DNA from 3 places in the Peribacillus sp. Aquil_B1 genome. Region 1 is predicted to be linked to each of the others. Evidence: riboswitches for the same ligand, from Rfam matches in the RefSeq annotation. Region 1 holds a riboswitch; each other region holds the start of a gene.
The links. Region 1 has a riboswitch for thiamine pyrophosphate ahead of tenA (thiaminase II). Riboswitches for the same ligand answer to the same signal wherever they lie in the genome.
Positions count from the first base shown of each region.

Region 1 (9,894 bases):
ACAAATCCTGATTGCGCAATGTTTTCATCACATATTACGTTTCCGTCCTTAACCGTCCAGATCCTAGTTGCAAAGTTTCTTGAAATATGATCGTCATGAGTCACCATGATCACTGTTATTCCGCGCCTTCGATATTCCTCAAACCATTCCAGTAATGCAAAGGTATTTTTCGAATCTTGGCCAAAGGTTGGTTCATCCAGGAGAATGATTTTTTTGTCTATTACGATTGAGGCGGCTACGCTTAATCGACGCTTTTGACCCATTGATAATTGAAACGGATGTTTATCCCGATGTGCCTCCAGGCGGAACACTTTAAGCAATGAACGGACTCTCTCATCTATTTCTTGTTGCGGCCTTTTATCAATTCGCAATGAATAAGCAATCTCTTCATATACAGTATTTGCAACGAACTGAAACTCAGGATTTTGAAAGACAAACGTCATATGATCTGTTGGATTTTTCACCCTTTTAATGGGTGTTCCCAATAATTCATACTTACCATTGGTTTTTATGAACTGCATCAATGCATGCAAAAGCGTACTCTTCCCCGCGCCATTTTCACCCCTGACTACAATCCATTCCCCTGAATGTATCATCAGCTCTTCAACCTTGATTTTTTCCTCTTTATTCCGAAAACCGCTAAAGCCTTGCACATCCATAAGGGGTGAGTCATCTATAAAGGGGTGTTCCCGAATCGGTGCATACTTCTGTAGATATTCATCCCAAACACCCGGGAACCAAATTCCATGTTCTTTCATTTCATTTTTATAAAGTGAAAGAATGGTGTCTCTTGGACCATCAGCTATGATTTGACCGTCATCGTTAAAAAGCACGATTCTTTCGATGAATTCTAAAACATGGTCAATTTTATGCTCGACGATAATAACCGTTTTGTCTCTTCCGACTTCCTTTAACAATTCCCAGATTTCTTTCGTTCCTTCGGGATCAAGCATGGCGGTTGGTTCATCTAAAAATATCACTTCTGGTTCAAGGGCCAATACTGAAGCGATTGCCAGACGCTGTTTCATCCCGCCTGATAATGTTTCAATACTTGTATGGCCCAGGTTCAATCCTACTTTACGGAAATGATTTTGAATCTTCTCTTTCATTTCTTCTTTCGGGACGGAAAGATTCTCAAGGACGAAGGCAATTTCCTCATCGGCAAATGTCATGCAAAACTGACTATCAGGGTCTTGAAAAACATACCCCCATGAAGAAGGGCATTTCAATTTATCCGTTTTCATCGGTACTTCGATGGAATTCGGAATCAATCCGCTTAACACTTGTAAAAGAGTCGACTTACCACATCCTGACGGACCCAACAATAGCACTTTTTCTCCTTGATCAAACGATAGTGATAGGTCCTTGAATATCAAAGATTCATCACCTGGAAATTTCATTCTTAACTTTTCAACAGAAACGATTGGTTCCATGGCCCTCAACCTCTACTTTTGATCCAGTTCTGCATAATCTTTATTTGAAACCGGACGCACAAGATTAGTTACTCCTGTTGCTTCCAGGACTTTAACTAGATAATAAGCGGTAACACCTGCAAAGAATATGGAACCCACAAACCTCGCTATCATGAATAACGATAGATTCCAAGTAGAAAGCGCACCTATTTCCCCGTATGCAAAATCCATGATAACTGATGCCAGGCAGGAAGCTATCGCAGCTAAAACGGCCACCGGCATATTGAATTTTTTATATTTGAACGCCATGAACATCAGTTCCGCGAACAAACCTTGTACCACCCCATATAAAAGTACGGTCAGCCCCCATGGTGAACCAAGAAAGAACTCCCCGGAAGCTGCTGCTATCTCCGCCAAAAGTGCCACACCCGGTTTCCGTAAAATTAAAAAGGCGACGGGGCCGGCTATAAACCACATTCCATAAATAAGTTGATCCAGATGTAATCCTAACGGTTTAACGGAATAATAAATCGAACCCCAAAGGATATAAACGATTCCAAATGCTACCGCAATCACGATCGTTACCAATATGTCCGTTAATTTCAATCCTTTTTTCATTGTTTCATTCCCCTTTATACTTCTAGTGTTTCCTTATGCACAGGCCATGTCTCTAAACGATAAGCCATTTCCCAAAATGAGTATTCATATTGGCTGCTGAGGATAAAATGCTCTTTCATTCTTTCCTTATCTTCGTCAGTCACTTTTTCAGCAATCTCATCAAGCCTCGCAATTTGTTCTTCCACCAACGTGCGGAACCACTCCCCTCCGTAAGCCGCTATCCATTCTTGATAAATCGGCTCTTCGGGCATGCACCCTTGCAGTCTTTCACCTATTTCGTAATACAGCCAGTAACACGGCAAGATAGCTGCAATTACATCCCCTAAATGCCCCGAATAAGCCGCACGATACATATGGGAAGTATAAGCATAAGCAGTCGGGGCAGGTTTGAAATTATCCCGTTCTTCTTTAGTGATGCCTAACCTCTCAGAAAAATTCTCATGAAGCTTCAACTCCGCTTCATATGTTCCTTGTGCATGGCCGGCAAGCCTGCTTGTTGTATGTAAATCCGTAGCTTTAACTGCCCCTAAAGCTTGAACTCTAGCAAAATGAGATAAATAATAGGCATCTTGCATGACATAAAAACGAAAACTCTCCAATGGCAATGTGCCATCTCCTATTCCTGCAACAAACGGGTGATTAAAACTAGCTTCCCAAATATGATCAGCTTCCTGACGAATTTCCTCTGAAAACTTCATGTCCATTACCTCCAAATGATATTTTTTAAGAAATATTACGAAAAAAAAACCTTTTGTCACCCCTTTTTTTGCAAACAAAAAACCACTTTCTTAAACGTAAAGAAAGTGGTTGTACTTGAAATAATACAGAAACGTATTGTTCCAGACCCCACTTCCCTACGCTGGTATAAACCAGATCAGGTTCTAAGGGTCTTAAAGTCATACTTTAATCTCAGCTTCTGCGGTAAAAATCAACTTTCACCTATAAAGCACCCCTAGTGGTACAAATTGTATATTAAATCTCATTTGCCTTTATATTAACACGATAAATTCAATTGTCAAACGTATTAGAAAAAGTTTTCAACTTATTGATTTATGGTTACTAACCTTTCAATCTTGCATAACACCCTTACCTTGATCGTTTAAACCATTGTTAATCCACCATTTACGGAAAGTGTTTGCCCCGTAATATACCCTGCATCTTCTGAAACGAAATAGGCAACAGCACTAGCAATGTCCTCTGGTTGTGCTAGCCGGCGGAATGGAATCGCTTTTTCCAAGGCGCCTGCTATACCTTCATTATAAGAGCCTATTTCTTGAAATAGGGGCGTATCGGCAGGACCTGGCGCAATACAATTGATGTTGAGTTTGTGACGTGCCATTTCTCTTGCTATCGTTTTTGTGAAGGCAATCACCCCTCCCTTTGCAGCCGAATAAACTGCCTCTCCACTTGATCCTACTCTAGCTGCATCGGATGCAATATTTACTACCTTTCCGTAACCATTTTCAATCATGAGAGGTAAAATTTCCTTGCAAGTATGGATCTGCCCAAGTAAATTAATATCAATAATCCTTTTCCAAGTGCTAGGATCACTTTTTAAAAAAGGTTCCACCTTATCCCAGCCTGCATTATTAACCAATATATCTATTCTATGATAATGGTTCACTGATTCTTCAACGGCTTTTTTAACACTTTCTAATTTCGTTACATCACAATGAACCGCTCTGGCTTCAAAACCCGACTTTTCAATTATAGAAACCGTTTCCTCTGCATTTTTAAGATTTATATCAGCCACGATGATGTTAAAATTGCGAGAAGCCAATTTTTTTGCAATTTCTCTGCCAATTCCGCTCCCAGCACCTGTGATGAATGCCATTCTTTTAATCATCTTATTTCCCTCCACTTCCACCATTTAGTCAATATGGATTTATTTAAGCTGATTGTCGATTATCTTTTCATTAATCATTTCCCGGAGCCGGAATTTCTGGATTTTCCCGCTTGCCGTACGAGGAAAGTCATCCATTATTTCAAGAAATTCAGGCCAATATTGTTTGGCCAAACCCTTTTCCGAGAGAAATTCCTGCAGTGAATCCATCGTAATCGGGCTCTTCCCCGTTTTCATGCTGATACATGCACATGCTTTTTCCTGTAGACGGGAATCTGGAACCGCAATAACCTGAGCACTTGAAATATCCGGGTGTTCATACAATACATTTTCTACATAAGCGACAGGAATATTTTCACCGCCACGTATGATTATGTCTTTGTTTCTTCCAGAAATCCGGATATATCCGTCTTCATCAATGAATGCTCGATCACCGGTAATGAACCATCCGTCACTATACTCAGCTAAAGTATCATCGATTCGTTTAAAATAGCCGACAAATAGAGCCGGACCCCTTACTAATAAAGAGCCTTCTATATTCGGGGCACAGATCTCCCCTTCAAAATCCACTATCTTTAACTCCATTCCCGGAAACGGGATTCCGTCGGTATTCGTCAGTTTTTCTTCTGGATCATCAAGTCTCGTCAAGGTAACCAAGCCATCTTCCGTTTGTCCCCATCCTGACAATATCTTGAACGGTACTTTTTTCACGGCCTCCTTTACTAAATGCCTGGGAATCGGGGCACCTAAAGCTACGAAGACTCGCAGCGAATTAAGGTCAAATCTTTCTATCCCTTCCATCTGGACCGTATCTTGCAAAAAAGGAGTGGCTCCGGCCGTAAACGTTATCTTTTCCTTCTCTACCCATTCAATAAACTCTCTCGGATTCCAAATGTCCTGATAGACTCCCGTACCTCCAATATGTGTAGGGAGCCTAACTCCATAACCAAAACCTGTTTGATGAGCGAACGTTGACGCCATGAAAAGAACATCATCGGAAGTTAAATGTAAGCGGTCAATCCAATAATCCGTTGATGTACATAAAGTATTATGTGTATGCATAACTCCTTTTGGACTCCCTGTAGTTCCCGAGGTAAAGATAATTTCAGTCACATCGTTGGGGTCAAGTGTGATTTCATCCAAAATGGATGAATCCATCCGATCTTCCCAAGGTTCCTCAAATAATGAGGAGAACAGTTTCATCCCATTCGGTGCATTGTCCCCAATCACATATATATGTTTCATTGATGGCCATTGATGGCTTAGTCTTTCAATCATGTCAGGGTAATAAAACCCACGGAAATAATCTGGCACAACTATCATTTTAGATTCTGCCATCCCAACCATATAACCAATTTCCCTATCTCGATAAATCGGTATCAAGGGATTGCTAATGGCACCGATTCTTGTTACAGCATAGTGTAAGATTATAAATTCATTCCAGTTAGGCAGTTGAAAAGAGACAACATCCCCCTTACCCAACCCTATATGCAAGAGACCCAATGCGATTCGATCGACCAACTTACCAAGCTGCTTGTAAGTATAACTACTTTTTTTATCGATAATCGCCATCTTATCTGGATGCTTGACTATAGCATCATTCAAATAATCCAAGATGGTTCGGTTTGGCCAAACGTCTTGATATTTCTCCACATATTGCTGAGTCAAAATCGTCTCCAATTTCACTAGTCATCTTCCCCCTCATCAACCTCTGAATTTTTTAAAATCTACAGGCCTCTTTTCTAGGAAGGCATTTTTTCCTTCTTCCGATTCTTGTGTATTGTAAAACATCGCTAAACTGCCCATCGAAAGTTGTGAAATCCCTTGAATATTGGCACTATCTGCATTAAAGGAATATTTGAGCATTTTTAGCGCAGTAGGACTCTTATCAAGAATCTTTCTTGCCCATTCTTCTGCTGCCTCGTGCAATTGTTCTTGGGCAACGATTTTGTTCACAAGTCCCATTTCTTTTGCTTCTTGTGCAGAATATTGTTCACACAAATACCAGATTTCCCTCGCTTTCTTTTCTCCGACAATTCGTGCTAAATAAGCTGAACCAAAACCTGCATCATAGCTACCGACCTTTGGCCCGCTCTGGCCAAATTTTGCAGTGTCAGATGCAATGGTTAGGTCACATATTACATGAAGGACATGCCCGCCCCCGATGGCAAACCCATTAACCGCTGCAATGACCGGCTTAGGAATATTGCGGATCGTTTGGTGCAGCGTTTCGATCTCCAGTCCCATTCCACCACCTAAACCACCCGAATGATTATATCCTCCTTCTTCTCCCTTTTCTTTTTGATCTCCACCTACACAAAATGCCTTCTCACCTGCTCCAGTCAGAATCACTATACCAACACGATTATCATCCCAAGCGTCCCGGAAAGCCCAAATTAATTCCTGAATGGTTCTGGCACGGAAAGCATTGTAAACTTTAGGTCTGTTCATGGTTATCTTTGCAATTCCACCTTTTTTTTCATAGATTACATCTGTAAATTCCATCGATTTCATTCCCTTCATTCTCTTAGTCTACTAAAGGATGATTTGCCTTGTATCACATAATTCACTGTTAATTTCGAACGGAACCGGTACCTAATACGACTGTAAATAATTTCGATTTCTTCGTAATATTTTCCGTTTAAACTGAATGTAAAAATACTAATCCATTGGCTTAATGAGAACGGAACTCCTTTCCTATAATGTCCTTTGCAATGACCATCATATTGGCTTGTGCAGTGCCATCACCAATTTCCAACCCAATCACATCACGCAAGCGTTGCTCAAGAGGCATTTCCTTCGTATAAGCATAATGACCATTCAACAGTAAACATTCATGGATAGCTTCTACACTGTATTTAGGACCTAACCACTTAACGGAAGCCGATTCTTTACTATGATTCAGCCCTTGGTCACGTAGCCAAAGTCCTCGGTAGGCTTGCCACTTCACCAGTTCCAATTGGGTATAGTGGGTCACAATGGGGAAGGAGACCCCTTGATATGTCGCCAGCGGTTTACCAAATGAATGTCTGATTTTCACATATTCGATGGTTTCATCGATACTTTGTGAAGCAGTGCCCACACATTGCAGCCCTATTAACAGCCGACTTAAATCGAACCCATTCATCACTTGGGAAAACCCTTTATTTTGAAGACCGATCATATACTCTTCCGGAATCTCGACATCGTTTAAATATATCGAACCTCTTCCAATGGGGATATTCCCCATATCTGTGTACCCTTTACATTCAACACCTGGAGTATCGGCAGGAACCATGAAGGCACTTATCCCTCGATTTCCCCATTCAGGTTCCGTCTTTGCAAATAAAACAAATGCATCTCCACACATAGCTACACTAATTCCCGACTTTTCTCCATTAAGCACATACTTATTTCCTATATGTACAGCTGTTGTTTTAATTCCGCCTGCATCCGTACCGGCGGATGGCTCCGTAATGGCAATGCCCACAATTTTTTCACCACTTGAAATTTTGGGAAGCCACTCCTTTTTCAGTTCCTCGCTAGCGTGATTATTGATAATTTCACCTATTAATGCATTCAACATCACCGCGTAAGTAAGATTGAAATCACCACGACCTATCTCCTCAGCAGCTATCCCCGTTGTCACACAATCCGCACCGCTTCCGCCATATTCCACTGGAATCCGAAGACCATTCACGCCAAGATCACCCAGCCTTTTCCACAAATGTTTTGGAGTAATCTCTTCGCGATCCCATTTTGTATAATGTGGAAGCAACTCTTCCTTAGCAAATTCTTTTAATGTTTTACGAAAATAATCTTGCTCATCAGTAAAAGAAAAATTCAGCATATCATTACCTCCTTATTTATTTACTTTTTTATCCAATACCTCCATTTTGGTCATTTTACAAAGCAAGAAATCTCTTCCATGACAAACTATCATTGCAAGTTGTGTGCCAACTTGAATTCGCTACAAATTTGACGATAGCTTACTAAAACTTTTGCAAGTTTGCAGTTTTTCGCAATTCTGCAAATCAAGCTTGCGAAACTTCACAAAAAAAATACACACTTTATAAGTGTGCCCTATTGGTTACCCTGTTTATATTTCATTGGATGCTACTACTATTTCAATTTGTATTTGGCAATTTTCCTATATAAACTAGCAACATGAATTTTCAGCTTTTGAGCTGCTAAAGAACGATCCCCTTCCGAATCTTTTAATGCGCGCTGAATGGCTGATTTTTCAGCATTACCTACAACTTCATCCAACGTGCCGGACATAGAATTATCCATAGCTGATGGAACCTCCAATAAGATATTAGGTGTAAAATATATAGAATCCAGAGTTAGAGTCCCACCATCTACGATATTCATTCCGCGTTCGATTAACGCTTTGATTTCACGGATGTTACCAGGCCAATCATATTGGATAAGCCAATCTTGGAGTTTAGGATCGATTTCTTTCACATTGGACCCTAATTTGTTATTGAAATAATCGACGAAATGATATGCCAGAGGAAGAATATCTTCGTGCCGCTCCCTTAAAGAAGGAATTTTTAATTCAAAAACATAAAGTCGATAATATAAATCCTGGCGGAATTTCCCTTCATGAATAAGGGTTCTTAAATCCCTGTTCGTCGCCGCAATAATACGTATATCAACATTTTTAGTCCCCGTCCCTCCTAGTCTTTCCACTTCCCTTTCCTGTAAAACTCGTAATAGCTTACCTTGAGCCTGATAAGGCAATTCAGAAATCTCATCTAAAAACAACGTACCATTTTGGGCTAATTCTATTTTTCCAGGCTTACCTTCTTTTTTCGCCCCGCTAAATGCGCCTGCTTCATAACCAAAAATCTCCGATTCAAATAATTCATCTGGAATCGCGGCACAATTTACCGGTACGAAGGGCTGTGCTTTTCTTGTACTCAAACTATGGATCGCTTGGGCAAAAAGTTCCTTTCCCGTTCCCGTTTCCCCCGTAAGCAGTACGGTTGAACTACTAGTAGCTATTCTGGCGGCCAGCTCTTTAACCCTCTCTATCTCCTTACTCTTTCCAACAATCTCTTCAAAGCTATATCGACTTTGAACCACGGAATTATTCTTGGCCTTATTCTTATCCAAAGCGTTAGCAAAATACACCAAGTCACTGTATTCCAGTTCGTCTTGCCGGATGATTATGGTATAAAGGGTGTCAGCTTCTCGTCGAAATACCCTTATAAAACAAGAGTGTCCGCTGATCACACCAGAAAACACATGTTTGTGAGCAAGTCCTTTCAAAGAAAAGTTGGAAGAAGTGTGAATGACTCTCGTAATGGACTTTCCTATCAAATCAGTCGGCATGATCATGAAATATTCATAAAAATCAGCAGTGGCGCCTATAATTCTTCCATTTTCATCAACTTCAATCGATCCCCAATTCCTTATTACGTTTTTAACATTTTCCATTCACATCACCCAATACCTTGATTACTTAAAACAAAGATCACAACTTGACCCTTAATGACTTCAATTCCTGCCTGATTAAAGCAAGTCACCTTTAGCGTAACCCAATTTCTATTCAAATTAATATCAATGACCTCCAGTTCGGCTGAAATCATATCGCCTATATGTACTGGATGATAAAAGACCAATTCCTTTTGTAAAAGTATACAGGCTCTACCAGGGAGTTTTTCACTGATCACTTGAGTGATAAGGCCTTCCGTTAACAAACCAGGTACAACCGGCTTGCTGAAATTACTTTTCCATGCTTCATTATTCACTTCATAAATCGGACTGTAGTCTTTTGTTAATTCATTACATAATTTTACATCAGATTCATTAAATGTCCGATGCATACTAGCAACCTGGCCGATGAACAAATCAGTGATTGTTAAACTCATAACACCGCTCCTCACTTTTTTATCAGAATATTCAATTTAAATATAATACTAACTATACATAACTTTCCCATCAAATACTATAAAATGGGAGTTCATTTGTTGTTTTACTGCGAATTTGGCCGGTTTACTCGTGAATTCAGCTGTTTTCTCGTGAGTTTTGCCG
Region 1 covers NZ_JAKXEE010000001.1:2,294,402-2,304,295, forward strand. The annotation lists gene MPH60_RS11255 (ABC transporter ATP-binding protein) at 1-1,433, opposite strand, end outside; gene MPH60_RS11260 (ECF transporter S component) at 1,446-2,030, opposite strand; gene tenA (thiaminase II) at 2,045-2,728, opposite strand; TPP riboswitch at 2,865-2,994, opposite strand; gene MPH60_RS11270 (SDR family NAD(P)-dependent oxidoreductase) at 3,130-3,876, opposite strand; gene MPH60_RS11275 (AMP-binding protein) at 3,916-5,559, opposite strand; gene menB (1,4-dihydroxy-2-naphthoyl-CoA synthase) at 5,578-6,378, opposite strand; gene MPH60_RS11285 (acyl-CoA dehydrogenase family protein) at 6,548-7,702, opposite strand; gene MPH60_RS11290 (sigma-54 interaction domain-containing protein) at 7,975-9,297, opposite strand; gene MPH60_RS11295 (MaoC/PaaZ C-terminal domain-containing protein) at 9,303-9,731, opposite strand; gene MPH60_RS27800 (hypothetical protein) at 9,831-9,894, shown strand, end outside.

Region 2 (9,894 bases), 2.3 Mb from region 1:
CAATAAATAAGATTTATAAAAGGTCCATTTACCTGTCTATAACTTTACAATACAGGGTAAAGTAAAAATAACCATAAATAGGAAGATTAAAAGGAGGATGGAAAATGGATTTCAAGCCCCGAAATCAAAATGATCAATCTATTTCACAATTACGTAATACTTATTCCGCTCGTAATCTATGGTCCGGTTTTCTATTCGGGATCGGATTGGTGGCATTCATCGATGAGGCCATCTTTCATCAACTATTGCATTGGCACCATTTCTATGACAAGTCCACATCCAATATTGGGCTTGTCTCGGATGGTTTATTTCATGCCCTAAGCTGGTTTGCAACGGTCGGGGCTTTGTTCATGTTCGCTGACCTTCGCCGCAGAAGGGGATTATGGCTGAAAAGGTGGATAGGAGGAGTTTTGCTCGGGGCAGGTTCTTTTCAATTATATGACGGGATCATCCAGCACAAGCTCATGCGTCTCCATCAAATCCGTTACAATGTCGATATTCTCCCATACGATTTGATTTGGAACATTGCAGCCACAATCATGATCTTGATCGGCATTATCCTCGTCATTCAAACACGGCGCAGCCTACTTAAAATGAAGGAAGATACCAGTAATGCACAGTAATGGACATATTAATAGTGGGGCTGGCTTTGGCCCGATTTTATTGATTCTTTTGGCGCTTGTTATAGTGATTTATATCGCAGCTGTCGTAATTTCGAACCGCCGCTATAAAAAATGGCCCTTATACCGTACACTCTTTTGGATTCTTGGCACCATCTGTGCAGCGTCTGCAATTATAGGTCCCATAGCCAATCGCGCGCATATCGACTTCACGGCACATATGGTTGGTCATTTACTGCTTGGAATGATTGCACCCATCCTGCTCGTGCTTGCTGCACCTATTACTCTTGCACTGCGAACACTTGATGTACAATCAGCAAGACGCCTTTCAAAGGTGTTGAAAAGTTGGCCGCTACGCATTATAAGCAATCCAATCACTGCCTCTGTGCTTAATATTGGGGGGCTTTGGATACTTTATACGACTGAGTTATATCGGTTGATGCATCATAATGCCCTTCTACATGCATTAGTGCATTTTCACGTGTTCATAGCGGGTTATCTATTCACTGCGTCTATGATTTATATGGACCCGACGCCCCACAGGTTCAGCTTCATGTTTCGTGCTGTCGTATTTACAATTTCACTGGCCGGCCATGATATTCTTTCTAAGTATATTTTTGCCCATCCTCCAAGCGGAGTCACAAAGGAACAAGCGGAAAATGGAGGAATGTTAATGTACTATGCCGGTGATGCCATTGACGTTGCACTTATTTGCATCCTTTGCTATCAATGGTTCAAAGCCACCCGGCCCAAGGGATCACTTGCCTTGTAGGAAGGACGGTTACATATTACTTAGTTAAACTCCTCTGTTTCTGTTTAATCGTCCAGCATTTAGCTCATACTAATTTTTGATGAAAAAAATTTAGGATGGAGCTGAATGGAAATGGAATTTGAAGCTAACAATTCTACTGAAAATGCTCTTCGTGATTATAAAGCTGGAATCGGTGCCTTTACGCAGAAAATGCCTGTTCTCGCAGAGAAATTCAATTCGTTTACGGAAGAGTGCTTTAAAGAAGGTCAATTATCCCAGAAAGAAAAACAGCTTATCGCATTGGGTATAAGCTTATATTCACAAGATGAATACTGCATTATCTACCATACAAAAGGATGTCTTGATCAAGGCTGTTCCGAACAGGAAATTCTTGAAGCTATTGGTGTGACCGCAGCATTCGGCGGAGGAGCCGCCATGAGTCAGGCTGTAACACTCATCCAGGAATGCATCCAGGATATAAATCAGATGAAACAGTAAGAAAAAAGGGATAGGACAAATAGTCCTATCCCTTTTTTTGTTCTAATGACTCATGTTGTTGTTATTTCCTTGTGCGGGTGCATATGAATTCAACATTTGCTGCATATCCTGCTGTGCAAGCTGCGGAACCTGATAGTAATGATGTTTGTTTTGATATATCGAAATCTCATATGCCATTTCAATGCAGTTTGGAACGGAATCTGCAAATACACGGCGAACCACCGGATTCGTTATTTCAAGCGCTGCCATCGCTTTCATGGATGCTGCAGACTTAACAGCTCCAAGCATCAAGCCTGAAATGCATTCATCCGTAATTTCCGATACGGATTGCAAAGGTTTCTTTGGCTGAGTTGGTGTCAATCCATATATAAAATCGTTACCTTGATTCATTTTGTAGCTCTGAGTCCGTTTAGAAGGATCCTGGCCCGATTGGAAGCACTCCAGTGAAATATTATATTCATCTTGGATGAACTGATATTGACGATCCAGAATATCAAGTAATTCCTGATCTTGGATATGCTGACGCAAAAGAGTATACGTATTTAAAGTACCAATCGTTCCCGACAACACTTCATGTACATCGAATACTTCGTGACCACCGTGATTCATTTGTGGGGGAATGGCACCCGTTTGCATGTTCTGGTGTACTTGGCCTTGTTGATATTGGTTTTGCATAGTATTTCCCTCCTCGTTTTATCAATGATGCGAACAAGTTTAGTATGTTAAACCCCAACTGGATTATTCAATCTAAACTCTTCCAAGAAGACCAATAAGCTGCTACATCATGTTTTCCGTATAAAAAAAACGTGGCGTTTTAAACTATAAACACTTTATATGTTTGGGAGGAATTCCAATGACACATCAATGCTTCTATTGTAGTGATGACACGGAAGAGAAAAAAATCCATGTCGTAACGTTTCAAGTTACTGACACGGATAGAAATGAAATGCTCTGTGATGAATGTTATCAAGAATGGCTACAAGGAATAAAAGGTTAAGCATTAAAAGACCTCTGACATTCCCTAAACATCTTTGATGCATACTTGGATGAATTCAGGGGAACTTAAATGCGTTAAATAATGAATTTCAAGGAGGATGGTTATGGGAATTTTAAGTGGAAATCCAAAAGAAGAGCCCATGCATTACGGTGAAGTATTCGGAACATGGTCATTTCTAACAACTACAAAAGGGCTGATTGCCTGTCATCAAACTATGCTTAATCATACAGGCGACAAGGACCTGCATAAATTACTTGTTGAAGTGATCAATCAAGGGAAACAGGAACTTGACCAACTTGAATCATTATTAAAAGAAAATAACGTAGGACTTCCTCCGTCACCACCTGAAAGGCCTAAAGCTAATTTGGAGGATATTCCCGTCGGGGCACGTTTTCAAGACCCTGAAATCTCCGCTTCAGTATCAATCGATATTAATGCAGGATTAGTTGCTTGCAGCCAAATCATGGGTCAATGCATCCGAGAAGATATTGCACAGATGTTCGCTCAATTCCATACGAATAAAGCTGCATTGGGTGCTGACTTCCTAAGATTGAATAAGGAAAAAGGCTGGCTTGTCCCTCCTCCTCTTCATATTAATAAAACAAGTATGTAAATATAATGGAATATCCCCTGATCATGTTGACATCGTGATTGGATGCCCAACATGATTAAGGGATTAATTCCAATAATGAAAGGATTAAGGAATCACTACCATTGCAGACTTTCGATTAAGTGGCACTTTGTGCATTGTTGACTATAATCAGTTTTTACAAATTCATGATTACAATGCTCGCGAAAAATGTTCAGCTCCCTTTTCAGCTGTTCCAATTGAGTTTCCAACTGTTTCATTTCAACTTTTATTTGAATTGCCCGATTCATCGAATTCTCCCTCTCTCCGAATCATAGATAGATTTCCCCGTCCGTTTTCCTAAATTCATTCGCTTTTTCTTTAAGACCTTCATCGATTACCGACTCAAAACCCAGACCCTTTTCCTTCGCCAAATCACGGATGTCTTGAGATATCCTCATACTGCAGAATTTGGGTCCGCACATTGAACAGAAGTGGGCTGTTTTGGCACCCTCTGCCGGAAGTGTTTCATCGTGATATTCAACTGCCCTTTCAGGATCAAGGGAAAGATTGAATTGATCTCGCCAACGAAATTCGAATCTAGCCTTCGAAAGGGCATCATCCCGTTTTCGTGCCTGGGGATGACCTTTAGCAAGATCAGCTGCGTGGGCTGCAATTTTATAAGTAATGACCCCTACACGAACATCCTCTTTATTCGGAAGTCCCAAATGCTCTTTCGGTGTCACATAACAAAGCATGGCCGTTCCAAACCATCCAATCATGGCAGCACCAATCGCAGAAGTGATATGATCGTATCCAGGAGCTATATCCGTCGTCAATGGTCCCAGGGTATAGAATGGTGCTTCTTGACAGACTTCCAGCTGCTTATCCATATTTTCTTTAATCAAATGCATCGGTACGTGACCAGGTCCCTCCACCATGACTTGAACATCGTGCTTCCAAGCAATCTTCGTCAGTTCCCCCAATGTTTCCAATTCAGCAAATTGAGCCTCATCGTTTGCATCTGCAATGGAGCCCGGACGGAGGCCGTCACCTAAAGAGAAAGAAACATCATACGCCTTCATGATTTCACAAATCTCTTCAAAGTGAGTATAGAGAAAACTTTCTTGGTGGTGGGCCAAGCACCATTGTGCCATGATGGAGCCCCCTCGGGAAACGATTCCCGTAACACGCTTTGCTGTCATGGGAATGTATCGTAAAAGCACACCAGCGTGTATGGTGAAGTAATCGACACCTTGCTCAGCCTGCTCGATTAATGTATCCCGGAAAACTTCCCAATTTAAATCTTCCGCGACTCCATTCACTTTTTCCAATGCTTGATATATCGGAACCGTCCCAACTGGCACAGGTGAATTTCTGATAATCCATTCCCGGGTCGTGTGAATATTTTTACCGGTGGAAAGATCCATTATGTTGTCTGCACCCCAACGTGTAGCCCAAGTCATTTTCTCCACTTCGGCTTCAATCGATGAACTAACAGCGGAATTTCCAATATTCGCATTTATTTTCACATGAAAATTACGTCCGATGATCATGGGCTCACTTTCAGGGTGATTAATATTTGCCGGTATGATCGCCCTCCCGCTAGCTACCTCTTCTCTAACAAACTCAGGGGCTACATTTTCCCTGATCGAGATGAACTCCATTTCCGGAGTTATGATACCTTTTCGGGCATAATGGAGCTGGGTTACGTTTTGCCCTTTCGCAGCACGCAATGGTTTTCTTTTCAATCCCGGAAAAACTTCGGCGTTGGATTGTGACTCTTTTTTATAGCCGTTATCTTCGGGCTTTATTTCACGCCCTTCATACTCTTCAACATCTTCCCTTTCCAGAACCCAGCTGCGTCTAATCGGGGCAAGACCTTTATGAATATCAATGGGATATTCTGAATCCGTATAAAAACCGCTTGTGTCATATACTCGTAAAGGCGGATTCTCCTCTTCGCCGAATGACCCTGTAGTCGGACTTAGCTTAATTTCACGCATAGGTACTTTAATATCAGGTCTAGATCCCTCAACATACACTTTTTTACTCCCGGCAAAACTGGACATAATTGAAACATTCATGTCATCTACAGAATTACTCATCATGATTTCATTTCTCCTTTTTAAGTTCATTTAAAAAGGACAAAATCCAATCCATTTCGCACGAAAAAGCCAGATCTCATATTTAAGACCTGGCTAACGTTAGTATGACTACAGAAATGACCAATTGAAAAGTCATTGTTTAGTAGATTCTAACTTCCCCACGCTGGTATGAACCAGATCAGGTCCTGAGGGTTAAGAAGCTTAAGCGCTTCTCTCTCAGCCCAACTTTTATTGGACACCCCTAGTCTGAATAATTTAATTGATTACAGGGTAACTATATCTCACCCTTTTCATTCTGTAAATAATTTGAAAGACCTAATATTTTCATTACAACTCTCCAAAATTGGTTTTTTGAAGGAGAGCCGTTAATTAATTCCCCAGGCTCTCAAGGATTGGGTAAAGCTCCTCTAAATGCTTGATTTCATAGGTTGGAATCACTTCATTCCGTTCCTTATCATGGCGATTTATCCAAACAGACTTTATGCCTACTCGTGATGCCCCGAGGATATCCGTCATTAAATTATCGCCGACCATCAATACTTCATCCTTATCAAGCTCCATGATTTCCAAAGCATGCTCAAAAATGGAGGCATCCGGTTTACCTCTTCCAAATGCGCCTGATATCACGATTTGGTCGAAATAAGGAACCAGTTCAGGAGTAATTTCAAGTTTAGTATTTTGCAGCTCAGGAGATCCGTTCGTAAGCAATAGCAACTTATACTTCCCTTTTAATTCATCCAGAACACGGAATGTTTCTTCATAGATAAATGGCTTTTTGCGTCTCTCCGCAGGGAAACGTTCTGCCAGTTCAAGCCCAAATTCAGGGTCATCGATCCCTAATGCCAATAACCCTCTCGTCCACGCTTCTTTCCGATAAGCCGGTGCAATCCCCGCCATCTTCCTGAATTCATCATGATCATCCTGGAAATTTCCCCATAGCCCCTCAAATGGGTTGATTCCGATCATTTGTGTGAATGCATATGTATCGTAAGAAGAATAAAGCTCACGCGCTTCCTTTCGCACAGCTTCTTCAAACTCGTCGACATTTAGATCATATTTCTCCTTGGCCACTTCACATGTGGCCACAAAAGCTTCTTTTACACTTTTCTGATCCCATAGTAATGTATCATCTAAATCAAAAAAAACTGCCTTCAGCAAAATGTCCACCCCTCTTTCCCTATTATTGAATTCGTAAAAATTACACTATTACAATAATAAACCACAACCAATAAAAAAAGAATAACTATTCGGAAAATGACTTACCTTTTCTAGCGGGAAACCCATACTCACTTATCATCTTTCAAATACATACAGCTTACCATTACTGGCGATATTGAATTTTGGACCGGTGAATCCCCGTCGGATCAGCTCTTTCCTCATATATACCATGAGGGCGGCATGACTCACGATCAGCACATCCCGTTCCCCCTTTGCAAAGACTTCATCCAATACTTTATTGATCCTTCGCTCTGCGATCTTAATTTCCGCCCTTGTCTGCTTGTTGAACACCGAGCAGCAGCGAATCCAGATGGCCCAAAGGATGAATGGCAGCTTTACCCTTCCTTTAAGAGGCGGGGAAGGTATTTCCCGCAGCTCCTCCATCCGGTGAACCGTACCTGGATAGATATGTTCCGCTGTCTTGACAGCTCTAGACATATCACTGCAATAACATTCCTGCCATTCCTCCACGCCAAATAAAGTCGTCCCATAAATAATATCGGCTGCATCATAATCCTCAAACCATTGCTTCATTTCATCCGCCGTTACCGATCTCCCAGTAGGAAATTCATGTGCCACCTTAAAATGCCGTACCAAACCAATTTTCATATCTTCTCCTTTTTATCTTTTAAAATATACGTTTCTTTTTCTTGTAAAAAGCCCTTATCAATATATTACCCTATGTAAAACTTTTAAGAAAAAAGTATGTTGAAACCATTAAACCTTACTGAACTCTCCTTGGCACTGTGTATATGTTTAAAAATTATTAAAGTTCCATCGTTTAATTATGAGAGCATCGAAAAAAGAGAACGCGTTTCGCCTTCTCCATTTTTCGTTTAATCTATGAATTGTAGTTCTGTTATCGTACATCTTTTCCTGAATTTATATTTTCCGCTCAAATCACTGAATTGATAATCATTGAGAGATTTCCCCAGTTGTTCCTTCAGCTTATCCACAGTGATGGATTGCTCAACTGTCTCTTTCCAATTTTCATTTCCGATCAACTCATCGAACGGAATGGTAGTCAGGACTTCATCATATATCTGGATGCTTTGATCGATGCCGAAGCTGCCATAGATACTGCCATTTTCATCAGCAAAGATATGATCCGATTCCAATTCCTCCACCAATACTTCCAGATATTCCTTTGACTTAACAGGCTTGATAGCAATCTCTGCTTCCGCCTTTACAGGTCCCAATCTCTTATCGACGATGTCTATCGTCAATTTGACGTGAACGGGCTGATACTCAAACCCTTCACAAAGTTCTGTTGCCGAATTATATACCATCTGTACATCCTCCTTTTGACATTATCATTATATAATATAAATAGTACATTTCATTACCAAAAACCCTTATTCAAGTTCACTTGCATCTTATATTCATAGCGACTCTTTTTTCAATTCATACTCTCCTTCAACACTGAAGGGTCAATTGTCATATTTCGGGATTCGCTGATATGAAAGCCACAAATCCTGATAATTATCATTCATATTTCATTCCTCATTTATACGTTTATCGATAATAACCGTTAACTTTGTTCTATTTATGAACCCAACTAAATAGTCCAATGCCGCTCAAGGCATTGGACTTTTATAAGCTTCACATTATGGCTTTAGCACCACTTTAATACATTCATCTTCGTGATCGTTAAAAATTTGATAAGCCTCACTCGCTTTTTCTAGAGGGACTTTATGGGAGATGATTTCCGTGGGGTCGAACTCTCCAGCCGTGATTTTATCAAAAATCTTGGGCATGTAATGAATGACCGGCGCTTGTCCCATTTTCAGATTAATGTTCCGCTCAAATAAATTGCCTAATGGGAACATATTATATTTGGATCCGTATACGCCAGTCAATTGGATCGTGCCGAATTTACGTACGGCATTAAGTGCAATCTCGATCGCACTTAATGTTCCACCCTGAAGTTTCAGCTTTTGCTCAATCGCCTCTATCGTTGATTTCTTGCCATCCATTCCCACACAATCTATGACCACATCTGCCCCGCCTGAAGTGATTTCCTTAATGTAGCTGCCCATATCGTTATATTCATCGAAGTTATACGCCTCAACCTTATTCATCTGTTTAGCCTTATTGAGTCTATAAGGAAGATTGTCGATGGCAATGACCCTTTTTGCTCCTTTCATCCAAGCGAACTTCTGAGCCATCAAACCAATCGGCCCACAGCCCAATACCGCTACCGTATCACCTTTCTTGACGCCAGCGTTCTCTACACTCCAATATGCGGTTGGCAGCACATCGGACATGAACAAAAGCGCTTCATCTTCAAGTTCACATGACTCTGGGATGACAAACGGCATGAAGTTTCCATATGGTACCCTTAAATATTCTGCCTGCCCGCCAGGATAATTCCCATATCGTTCCGTAAAACCAAAGTATCCGCCTGTATCCACCGCTTCATTGGGGTTGGAATTATCACATTGACTCTCCATATCATGTTCACAATAATAACAGTGCCCACAAGAAATGTTGAAAGGCAGGACAACCCGGTCCCCTTTTCTCACCTTCGTTACTTCCGGACCCACTTCTTCGACGATGCCCATCGGTTCATGGCCAATGACATAATCTTTATGCGTCGGCAAAGCACCCTGATATATATGGAGGTCAGACCCGCAAATAGCCGTTGAAGTCACTCGGACGATGATATCATCCTTTTGCTGAAGTTTTGGATCTTCAACTTGTTTTACCTGTATATCTTTTGCTCCTTGAAAAGTTACAGCCTTCATATTCAACCTCCTAAAATATTCTTAATACATTTGATATACCCGTCAAAAAAGGCTACTAAGCCTATGAACATCTAATTTCATCAAGAAACTCTTCATTATGCTGCACTTGGATGACAAAAAAAAGCCCCGGAAACCGGGACTTACCTATGAAACCATTTATTTAGGTACTTTATTATTGTGCTTGTACTCACTTAGTACCTCGTTGAATACATCGGGATAATTCGTAAACAGCCCCGTTGCACCCCATTCAAGAGCCTTTTTCATATCCGCTCTTTCATTTACGGTATATGGATGGAATTGGAGGTCATGGTCGCGAACCATCTCCACATACTGTCCGTCTACCTTATTGAAGTTCGGGCCAACGCCAATTGCATATTCCTTAATGGA
Region 2 covers NZ_JAKXEE010000001.1:13,933-23,826, reverse strand. The annotation lists gene MPH60_RS00210 (DUF2243 domain-containing protein) at 105-623, shown strand; gene MPH60_RS00205 (cytochrome c oxidase assembly protein) at 613-1,392, shown strand; gene MPH60_RS00200 (carboxymuconolactone decarboxylase family protein) at 1,504-1,869, shown strand; gene MPH60_RS00195 (spore coat protein) at 1,912-2,544, opposite strand; gene MPH60_RS00190 (hypothetical protein) at 2,723-2,866, shown strand; gene MPH60_RS00185 (DUF3231 family protein) at 2,970-3,479, shown strand; gene thiC (phosphomethylpyrimidine synthase ThiC) at 3,767-5,545, opposite strand; TPP riboswitch at 5,681-5,795, opposite strand; gene MPH60_RS00175 (HAD family hydrolase) at 5,912-6,700, opposite strand; gene MPH60_RS00170 (histidine phosphatase family protein) at 6,836-7,369, opposite strand; gene MPH60_RS00165 (hypothetical protein) at 7,597-8,049, opposite strand; gene MPH60_RS00160 (zinc-dependent alcohol dehydrogenase) at 8,368-9,507, opposite strand; gene MPH60_RS00155 (glycerophosphodiester phosphodiesterase) at 9,664-9,894, opposite strand, start outside.
Region 2: it holds a riboswitch for thiamine pyrophosphate, as region 1 does, so the genes downstream of both, thiC (phosphomethylpyrimidine synthase ThiC) here and tenA (thiaminase II) in region 1, are expected to answer to the same signal.

Region 3 (9,894 bases), on a different contig from region 1:
GATACTTGAGATCGCCATGTTGATTGGAGCATTCATATTGCGGAGGAAAAAAGCCATCGGCTACACTTTTTTGTATAGTTTCACGTTGATTTCTGGAATTACGACCTACCCGATCATCGCACACTACCTAGCTGCTGCAGGGGCAAATGTGGTGATCCTGGCAGGAGTTACGACTACAGTCGTATTTGGAGGACTGGCGGTTTATGCTACAACCACCAAAAGGGACCTTTCTTTCTTGGGAGGAATGTTATTTGCAGCCTTGCTAGCTTTAGTGGTCATTAGCATTTTCAACATTTTCTCTCCATTAAGCTCTACAGCCATGCTGGTCTTTTCCTTTATCGGGATTTTAGTTTTCAGTGGTTATATTTTATATGATTTCAATCGAATGAAGCATTACGGGGTAACAGCTGAAGAAGTACCGCTCATGGCCTTGAATCTATATCTTGATTTCATTAACCTATTCATTAACATCTTGCGTTTTTTTGGTATTTTGGCAAGCGATGACTAAAGTGCTACTACTATCAAACCTAACAAGATAACATAAGAAAGACGCTTGGACTTACCCAAGCGTCTTTTCACATTTCTTTCCCATACGGATAAGCAGTAAGATGTGAGTACTGATTTTCCCCAAACCCCTGGCGATGAATAAAAGACCAAATCACAATGAATTTGGTCTCAATCATTAATTAAAACAGCAGAAGGGGTGCATATCTTATTTATATAATCCTGGATTTGATTGATCGGTCCATGGCAGTTTCACTCCGAAAGTGCTAGCAATGAACTGTGTATCTTCCCTTCGTTTTTTCCTTATTTGGGCCCGTTGTTTTGCTGATTCATTTAAATTCATTTCCATCTCTGTTTCAGGAACCAAACGCGGAACCGGAATTGGTTTACCTTCTTCATTAATGGCAACAAATGTCAAGAATGAAATAACACATAAATTCCGGGCTCCTGTAACTAAATCCTCTGCAATCACCTTTACGATGATTTCCATTGATGTTCTGCCTGTATACGTCACGAAGCTTTCAAGGCAAACTGCATTTCCTTCGTGAATAGGATGCAGGAAATCGACAGAATCAGTTGATGCAGTAACGACGTTGCTTCGCGCATGACGCATGGCTGATATAGCCGCTACATCATCAATGTATGCCATTAATTTGCCTCCGAACATCGTACCAATATTATTTGTATCCGGCGGGAGGACAAGGCTTGTTTTTATGACCAAAGAGTCCCGGCAATTTTTTGTTTCTTCCATGGTGACTGCACTCCTTTATGTCTGATTTCTCACTAGTCCACTTTATCGAATTCTTACCTGTAAAGCAATTCACATGCTTATTTTCCTGCTTTTAGTCAAAATTATGCGGTTTATGACGAAGCCAAACACTTTCATTGCCCTTTTGGCTGCTTGCCTTGCTGCAGCTCACGCATGCTCAAGCCAAATGTCATTTGTAAATGCGGATAATCCTTGAATCCTGACCAATCCCCTCCCCAATCAAAACCTAACCCTTTAGCGATAGTTACGACTTCCATCCAATCCGACTTTCCATTATCGTTTCCGTCATAACTCATGTCCCAAATGGCCTCCCCTTGTTTGTTAAGGAGGGCAAAATCTATCGCCAAACCGAAATTATGCAGCGACTCGCCACCTCTTGCATTCGTTACGATGTTGCCCGAGTCTGATCTGCCCTTTTCATAGAGTTCATTTTGCTCGGCTAAAGACCGGAACCCCGCCGTAATGATAACCGGGATGCCTTTGTCATTAGCCAGTTGAATGAGCTCTTCTTTTTTTTCGGCGACGATCGGGTTCAGCTCGTCAGTCAGTTCGATTTCATCTAGATCAGGAGGAAGCATATACTTGAACAAGAGCCCCAGTAACAATCCAAAAAAGCCCAACACTAAACATGTCCTTACCCAAGTGGCTTTCACTGAATAATCCTTCCTTTACGAATAACTGTCTGAAAGTGAAAAACTCAACCAAAGACGGATGAGTTTCTTCTATTATAACTTTGCTTTCAATTCTTCAATTTGCAATAAATGCCGTTTTTCATGTAGTCCCACAAACGGGATCCATTGCTTCAAGCTTAAATCTTTAAATAAAGGATGTGGTAAAGACTTTTGTTCGAGATCAATTTCCTCTGCATGGTCAACGACCTGTATAAAAGCTTTTCGGGAATTGGACAACTTTTCCTTAACCTCACTCAAAGTTTGGTATGATTCTGACGGAGTGACAAATGGCGGGGCCTGGACCTTCACTTCACGATTTAAGGTAAGCTCGATCGGTTTATCCGCAGCAGGAACGCCATCGTCGCTTTTCAATTTATCGGATATGCTCTTTGTTATGGCCCTCTCCATTAAATATAAATGATCCAATACCTGGATGATGCTCCATCGTCCTGTTTCAGGGTGGGCGTTCAGCTGTTCATCCGATAGTCCATTGACCGCATTTAAAAGCTCTTCTCTGATTTTTTCATTTTCATCCATTTTTAGCATCTCCTCTAATAAGCATCGCTAATCTCCTTTAATTATTCCATGTCCTATAGGAAAGTGTAAAATAATAATGCTTTTTGACAGAAACGAACCGATTAAAAGTTGTCTATTTTTTGAAAAGCTCTATGATAGTCATTAAGGTAAATTTCAAATGACTTTCTCAAAAAGCATCATGGATAGTCTAAATAGGAGTGATCGCTATGAGTGGAGGACATATTCCATTCAGCCACAAAGGCCGCAGTGCCATGCATGCAACACCCTCAAAAGGAAGCATCTGGTTGATGCTCAAACAAATGTTCAATCGGGTACCATCCAAATGGAAGTTTTGTGCTTTGATAGTATGTATCATGCTCCTCATTTCATTGCTTGAGTTCTCCATTCCCCAGTTGACGCAGATTACGATTGATAAAGTCATTCCCGAAAAAAGGTATGATTTGTTACTCTGGATTGGCACAGGAATTCTTTGTGCTAGCATCTTATTGGCTTTACTGAACTACTTTAACAGCTATATCGTTTCCAATGTCGGTCAAAAGGCTATTATGGATATACGGAATAGCATGTATGACCACATTCAAACACTGGATATGAAATTTTTTGACAAAAATCGTACTGGTGACTTAATGTCCCGGTTGACCAATGATGTCAACTTACTGCAGCAGCTCATCTCTTCGAGCATGCTCCAAGTCTTGACAGACACGGTGACTTTCATTGCGGTGGCGGTATATATGCTTTTCATTAACTGGAAGCTGACCATTGTCCTTCTTTTTACATTCCCTTTCATGTTCTATATCACAAGGGTGTTCGGGAAACGCATCAGGATGTCATTTAGGTCTGTGCAAAGTTCCGCAGGAGATGTCAGCAATCAGTTACAGGATTCCATTTCAGGAATGCGGCTCATTCAATCTTTTACAAATGAAGAATTCGAATCAAGGCGGTTTGCCGAGCGTAATCAGGAAAATATGGCTGCAAACGTTAAGTCCGTTCGGCTACGTTCCATGTTCGGTCCGATTATTGATTTATTGAATAATATCGGTCTTGTAGCAGTTATTGTGTTCGGTGCTTGGCAAGTGATGGAAGGTGAATTCACAATAGGATTAATCGTGGCCTTCCTCGCCTATTTGAGGTTGCTGCAGAGTCCCGTTCGCAATTTTAGCCGTGTCATCAGCATTGTCCAGCAATCAGCCGCCGCCTTTGAGCGGATAACTGAAGTATTGGAAACACAACCTGAAATATGTGACAAGGGAAATGCCATTGAACTCCCTTCCATAAAAAAGCAAATTGAATTTCAGTGTGTTGATTTTTCTTATGATGAGAGTGTTCCTGTGCTCAGCAATTTAAACCTGACCATGAAAGCTGGTCAAGTAACCGCACTGGTCGGCTCCTCTGGTGCAGGAAAATCGACCATCACGAGCCTTTTGATTCGATTTTATGATCCGCAAGTTGGAACAATTAAAATGGATGGCCATGATATCAAAAATGTATCACTGAAATCATTAAGGGGACAAATGGGTGTTGTCTCCCAGGATATCATTTTATTCAACGGTTCCATCCGTGATAACATTGTGTATGGCAAACTTGATGCTACAGATGAGGAAATCATCGAATCCGCCAAAGCGGCAAATGCGCATGACTTTATCAGTGCCTTTCCTGATGGGTATGATTCTCAAATTGGAGAGCGCGGAGTCAAGCTTTCAGGCGGACAAAAACAACGCATTGCCATTGCCAGGGCACTTTTGAAAAACCCGCAAATCATCATTCTCGATGAAGCAACGGCTGCCTTGGATACAGAATCCGAACATTTGATACAGGAAGCTTTGTCACGTTTATTGATAAACCGGACTTCAATCGTCATTGCACATCGTTTATCGACCATTCATGATGCCGATCAAATAATCGTTCTGGAAAAAGGGCAGGTTCATGAAAAAGGAACACATGAACAGTTATTGCAAAACAACGGCAGATACAAGCAGCTCCATGACTTGCAGTTCCCTCAACTAAAAGCCATTTTAAATTCCTAGCAAGCAAAAATGCACAGAATGCCTTTCTGTGCATTTTTGCTTTCATTTGAAATCATAACTTTCCAAAACCCGATTCGCAATGAGCTGGTACCCTTTTTCATTCGGATGTAACTTATCACTGAAATACTCTGTTTTCTTTTTACCTTCAAAAAGATCATTCGTAGGAATGAATAACATCCTATTGTCTTTATCCGCTATTCCCTTTATTGACTGGTTATAATCGCGAATGTGCTTTTCAAGTTTATGATTTCCTTTATTTGGATTATATAGTCCTACTATCAGAATATCCGCTTTATCGTTTGCCTTTATCAGTGTTGACGTAATCTTTTGCAGATGGCTGATATACTCCCGTTTACCCTCATTGATTTTTCGATCACTGATTTTCTCCAAGTCCCCGCCGTTACTATTGATCAAGTCATTCGTTCCGATATAAACGATGAAAGTATCGGCTTCATCAAGTTTCGTTTTAATGCGGTAATCATCAAGCTGTTTCATCACCCCATCCGTTTCCTGGCCTTTTATACCGTAATTCCAAAAACTCACCTTTTGTTCAGATTCTGGGTTATTCAATTCATCCTCCAGGCCTTCTATATATCCTTCCCCGTCCTTATCCCCTTTTCCATAGGTTAACGAATCTCCAAAAGCCATCACCCTTTGCACATCTTCCGACTCCGAGGCCTGAAATTCATATGCAGCAAAACATATAACCAGTACTATAATCAAAAAAACTGCCAACTTTTTCATTTGGTTCTCCTCTGTCTTTTTACTAGTAGTATTTAATCCTTTACATACCCCAAAAATCTGCAGACGTAACATAAAAAAGAATTGTCAGATAAAGAGTAAAGAGTGTATGATAATAAAAACTTTCAATGGATTGGGTGTCATTCACCGTCCCTTAAACAAAAAACGGGATTACCCTTCATTCTGGAGATTGAATAAATGATAGTTAGGAGTTTAAATCATGGAAGAGCACATAGAGTTTAGAGAGGCAGAACTATCTGATCTACCCAAAATTGTTGAAATATATAATTCGACAATTGCTTCAAGAATGGTCACGGCGGATACGGAGCCTGTATCCGTCCAATCGAGGGTTAAATGGTTTGAGGAACATCATTCAGAAAGTAGACCGCTATATATCATTGCTATAGAAGGGAAAACTGCTGGCTGGATGAGCTTTCAATCCTTCTATGGCCGACCGGCGTATAACTCCACTGCCGAAATCAGCATTTATATGGATGATTATTTCCGGGGAAAAGGAATCGGACAAATTTCGATTCAAAAGGCAATTGAATTGAGTCCAAAATTAGGTATTAAGACTTTATTGGGTTTCATTTTCGCCCACAATATACCGAGCCTTAAGCTTTTTTCCAAATTCGGGTTTGAAGAATGGGCGCATTTACCTCAAGTTGCCGAGCTGGATGGCATTGAGCGCGATTTGGTCATTCTTGGTAAACGTGTCGATATTTAAGATAATTCTTTAGAGCTATTGCCTTGAGCAGTAGCTTTTTCAAATTAATACAGTTCAAATTGGCTAATTTAAAAATACCTATATGCTTTTTGGAGAGAAAAATATTCTGACTCTCTTTTACTTGCTAACGCATTTAAAAGCGAATCCAATTCTTGACTGGCTTGAACAGTTAGCAGACTTGTTAAGCCGTAACTTGCTGCCAATTTGATCATTTCCTGTCTCTTTTCTTCTACTTTTTCTATCGTTACCTTACGGCAAGGCATTATATGTCACCTCCCATTTATTCAATTTTTTTACACTTTCATCATAATGAAACTACTAGTTAAAATCAACTATTTTTCAGAAATAAAATGTGTTATTTTATAGGTTAAATGTGACAAAACACCTACTTCATTCTTTAATTATGTATATTTTATGTCATTTCCTATTAAACGCAAAAAAGCACCCACTGGTGTCGACTGTGAATGCTTACATCATATCCCTTATCCTAGAACCCAAAATATAGTCCATCGCTTACTATGTCATCCATTCAGAAGGTGACTCGTTATTAGGTCTATTTATAACAATCTTATATTCATCTTCAAGCACTTTTAATGGGGCATCATAAAGGTGCCTTTCATCAGAAGTTTTGTATACTCCATTGGCCAATAGCTCTTCAATGAGCTTTGCCTTCCTCTGTTCAATCCTCTTAAATAGTTCTGCCATGTAAATGGCTCCTTTCCTAGTCATCCTAGAGCCTGCTTCTAGTTAGCTAACTTTATCAACATATTTGATTTTCACCAAATTATATATACCTTTTCTATTATGTCACTAAACGTTATTTCCCAAAAATAAAAGCCCCTTCTAATTCAAGAAGAGGCTGACAGTGTCCGTACGGCTCTTCTTATCTTCCAAGCATATGCTTGTTGGATTTAGCACAGTTCCCAAAACGGTTCCGCTGCCGAGGTTTCTTAGGGCCAAGTCCCTCCACCTCTCTGGATAAGAATTCGATATATAATTGTTGTAGAAATGATTCTATCCTAATAATCATCAAAAGTCAATTACCTGGTTCTCCCTTTTTTCCTTGACATTGTTTATCCCTCTTTTAAATACGGGTTGCAATTTCTTGTCTTTCTGATATGATGTCAGTAATTACATACAATTCACACCACTAGGGGAGTCTTTTTTTTAGACTGAGATGGAATTAATTCCGGACCCTTTGAACCTGAACCGGCTCATACCGGCGGAGGGAAGTGGATGATATCGTCCATTTACAGACTATATCCATCTACCCCGTTCCGTATTCAGGAACGGGGTTTTTCATTATCAAGGAGAACCATTCTAAAGGAGGATGAACAATGGAGAAGATTAAAACAGAAACATTCAGTGATAGACTTCACGCACGGGCAAAAGAGATTTGGAAAAGGAACCATTCACATCCCTTTGTTCAGGCAATTGGAAACGGCACGCTTCCTGAAAAGAAATTTGCCTATTACCTGAAGCAGGACTATATCTATCTCATGGATTATTCCAAGCTCTTTGCTTTAGGTGTCATCAAAGCTCATAACATCGAAACCATGGCAAAGTTTGCGAGTATTTTAAATGAAACCCTTCAAGTGGAAATGGATATCCATCGGCATTATGCTTCCGAATTCGGAATCAGTTCCAAAGAATTGGAAGATACAGAACCTACTCCCACCACTCTAGCCTATACAGGTTACATGCTAAATGCAGCACAGCATGGGACTTTGGCAGACTTGATCGCCTGTCTCCTGCCCTGCGCTTGGGATTATTATGAAATCGGTTTGCTATTAAAAGAACAAAATGGAGCAGCATTGGAAAACAATCGCTACGCAGATTGGATAAGGTCCTATTCATCGCCTGAATTCGGGGAAGCACACAAGTGGCTGATCGCATTGTTGGAAGAATTGACGGAGGGCATGCCAGAAAAGGAACTTCTTAGATTAGAAAAGCACTTTTTGGTTACTTCCCGATATGAATATTTATTCTGGGATATGGTTCAAAATGAGCAGGATTGGCCGCTGTAGGTCGCAGGCATGATGAATCCTATCAAGAAACTGACGTTGACTGCCATGATCACGGCTATAACGACGCTGACCAGTTCATTTATTTTCATCCCTGCAGGATTTGCAAAGATCTTTCCTATTCAGCATCTGGCAAATGTCCTCACGGCCGTTCTATTGGGGCCTGCTTATGCTGTGACACAAGCTTTCTTAGTTTCCATCATTAGAAACATGTCTGGTACCGGTTCAATATTCGCCTTTCCCGGCAGCATGATCGGTGCACTTTTGGCTGCCATCCTTTATCGAAAAACACAAAGCTTAAAATTCGCTTGTTTAGGTGAAGTGATCGGGACCGGCATTCTCGGTTCCCTGGCCTGTTATCCACTTGCCATCCTCCTATTGGGAGAAAAAGCTGCTCTTTTTGGTTTTTTACCGGCTTTTATGCTCAGTTCATTCGCAGGTTCGATTTTAGCTTTCATATTACTTAAAATACTTCTAAAAAATAATTATATGAAGGGGTTTTTTTATGAAAACAGCATTAACCATCGCCGGCTCTGATTCTGGGGGCGGTGCTGGAATACAAGCGGATTTAAAAACATTTTCTGCACATGGGGTCTTTGGAATGTCTGCCATCACAGCCGTAACCGCACAAAATACAATGGAAGTCCGTTCTGTACAGCCAATAGAAACAGCTATCATATCGGACCAAATTGCAGCTATATTTGAAGATATTCCTGTCGATGCAGTAAAAATAGGCATGCTCGGATCAAAAGAAATCGTGGAAACAGTCGCAGCGTCCCTTAAAACCTACATGCCTGCCATCGTTATCCTTGACCCTGTCATGATTTCCAAAAGCGGCCACCATTTGCTCGACGAAAAGGCTGTCTCCGCCTTAAAAATGGATTTGCTTCCGCTTGCAACACTTGTAACACCAAATGTACCGGAAGCGGAAGTACTTACTGGCTTGTCGATTCGGACGAAACAAGATTTCTATAGAGCATGCAATTCAATACAAGAAATGGGTCCCAAAGCCGTTTTACTTAAAGGCGGCCATGCAGCGGGAAATCCAAATGATCTTTTTTATGATGGGACTGACTTCCACTGGATCAAGGGAGAGCGCATTCATACAAAAAACACTCATGGTACGGGCTGTACCTTATCATCCGCCATTACATCAAACCTGGCAAATGGACTGCCATTGCAAGAGTCGATCGAACAGGCCAAGACTTATATTTCTGAAGCGATACGCAATAGTTTTTCAATCGGTAAAGGTCATGGACCTGTCCATCATTTTCATTCATATTCAAAAAAAGAACGGAGTGACTTAATATGAAGGTTTCCGCAGCCGATTTATTCGTGAAGGTAAGAGAAAGAAAACCACTCGTTCATCAAATCACCAACTTTGTTACGGTCAACGACTGCGCAAATGCCACCCTTGCCATCGGTGGTTCACCAGTGATGACATCGAGCCCAAGAGAAGTGGCGGATATGGTCAAATTGGCGGATGCATTGGTCCTGAATTTCGGTACGATCGATGATAAAGCCTTGGAAGCAATGGAGATTGCCGGTTCGACTGCAAATGACCTGGATATCCCGGTCATTTTGGACCCGGTGGGAGTTGGTGCCACCGCCTATCGTACAGAGCAAGTGAAAGAGCTTCTAAGGAAGGTCACTTTCCAAATCATTCGTGGAAATGCAAGTGAGATTCTTTCATTGATGGGTGGGGATACCGTTACTCGCGGGGTGGATTCGGAGGAGCTTGCGGTCAGCAATGCAGAGCTGGCCGCTCAAGCGGCAAAAAAATTTAATTGCATCGTCGTGGTCAGCGGAGCGAAGGATGCGGTCAGCGATGGAACACATACGTCCATCATCGATAACGGGAACCTGCTTTTAACTAATGTTACAGGTACCGGCTGCA
Region 3 covers NZ_JAKXEE010000002.1:375,191-385,084, forward strand. The annotation lists gene MPH60_RS15505 (Bax inhibitor-1/YccA family protein) at 1-508, shown strand, start outside; gene MPH60_RS15510 (acyl-CoA thioesterase) at 713-1,255, opposite strand; gene MPH60_RS15515 (M15 family metallopeptidase) at 1,387-1,926, opposite strand; gene MPH60_RS15520 (DinB family protein) at 1,999-2,481, opposite strand; gene MPH60_RS15525 (ABC transporter ATP-binding protein) at 2,688-4,505, shown strand; gene MPH60_RS15530 (GDSL-type esterase/lipase family protein) at 4,548-5,249, opposite strand; gene MPH60_RS15535 (GNAT family N-acetyltransferase) at 5,467-5,973, shown strand; gene MPH60_RS15540 (aspartyl-phosphate phosphatase Spo0E family protein) at 6,042-6,236, opposite strand; gene MPH60_RS15545 (Fur-regulated basic protein FbpA) at 6,490-6,678, opposite strand; SAM riboswitch class I at 6,854-6,958, opposite strand; TPP riboswitch at 7,116-7,221, shown strand; gene tenA (thiaminase II) at 7,311-8,000, shown strand; gene thiW (energy coupling factor transporter S component ThiW) at 8,013-8,534, shown strand; gene thiD (bifunctional hydroxymethylpyrimidine kinase/phosphomethylpyrimidine kinase) at 8,503-9,309, shown strand; gene thiM (hydroxyethylthiazole kinase) at 9,306-9,894, shown strand, end outside.
Region 3: it holds a riboswitch for thiamine pyrophosphate, as region 1 does, so the genes downstream of both, tenA (thiaminase II) here and tenA (thiaminase II) in region 1, are expected to answer to the same signal.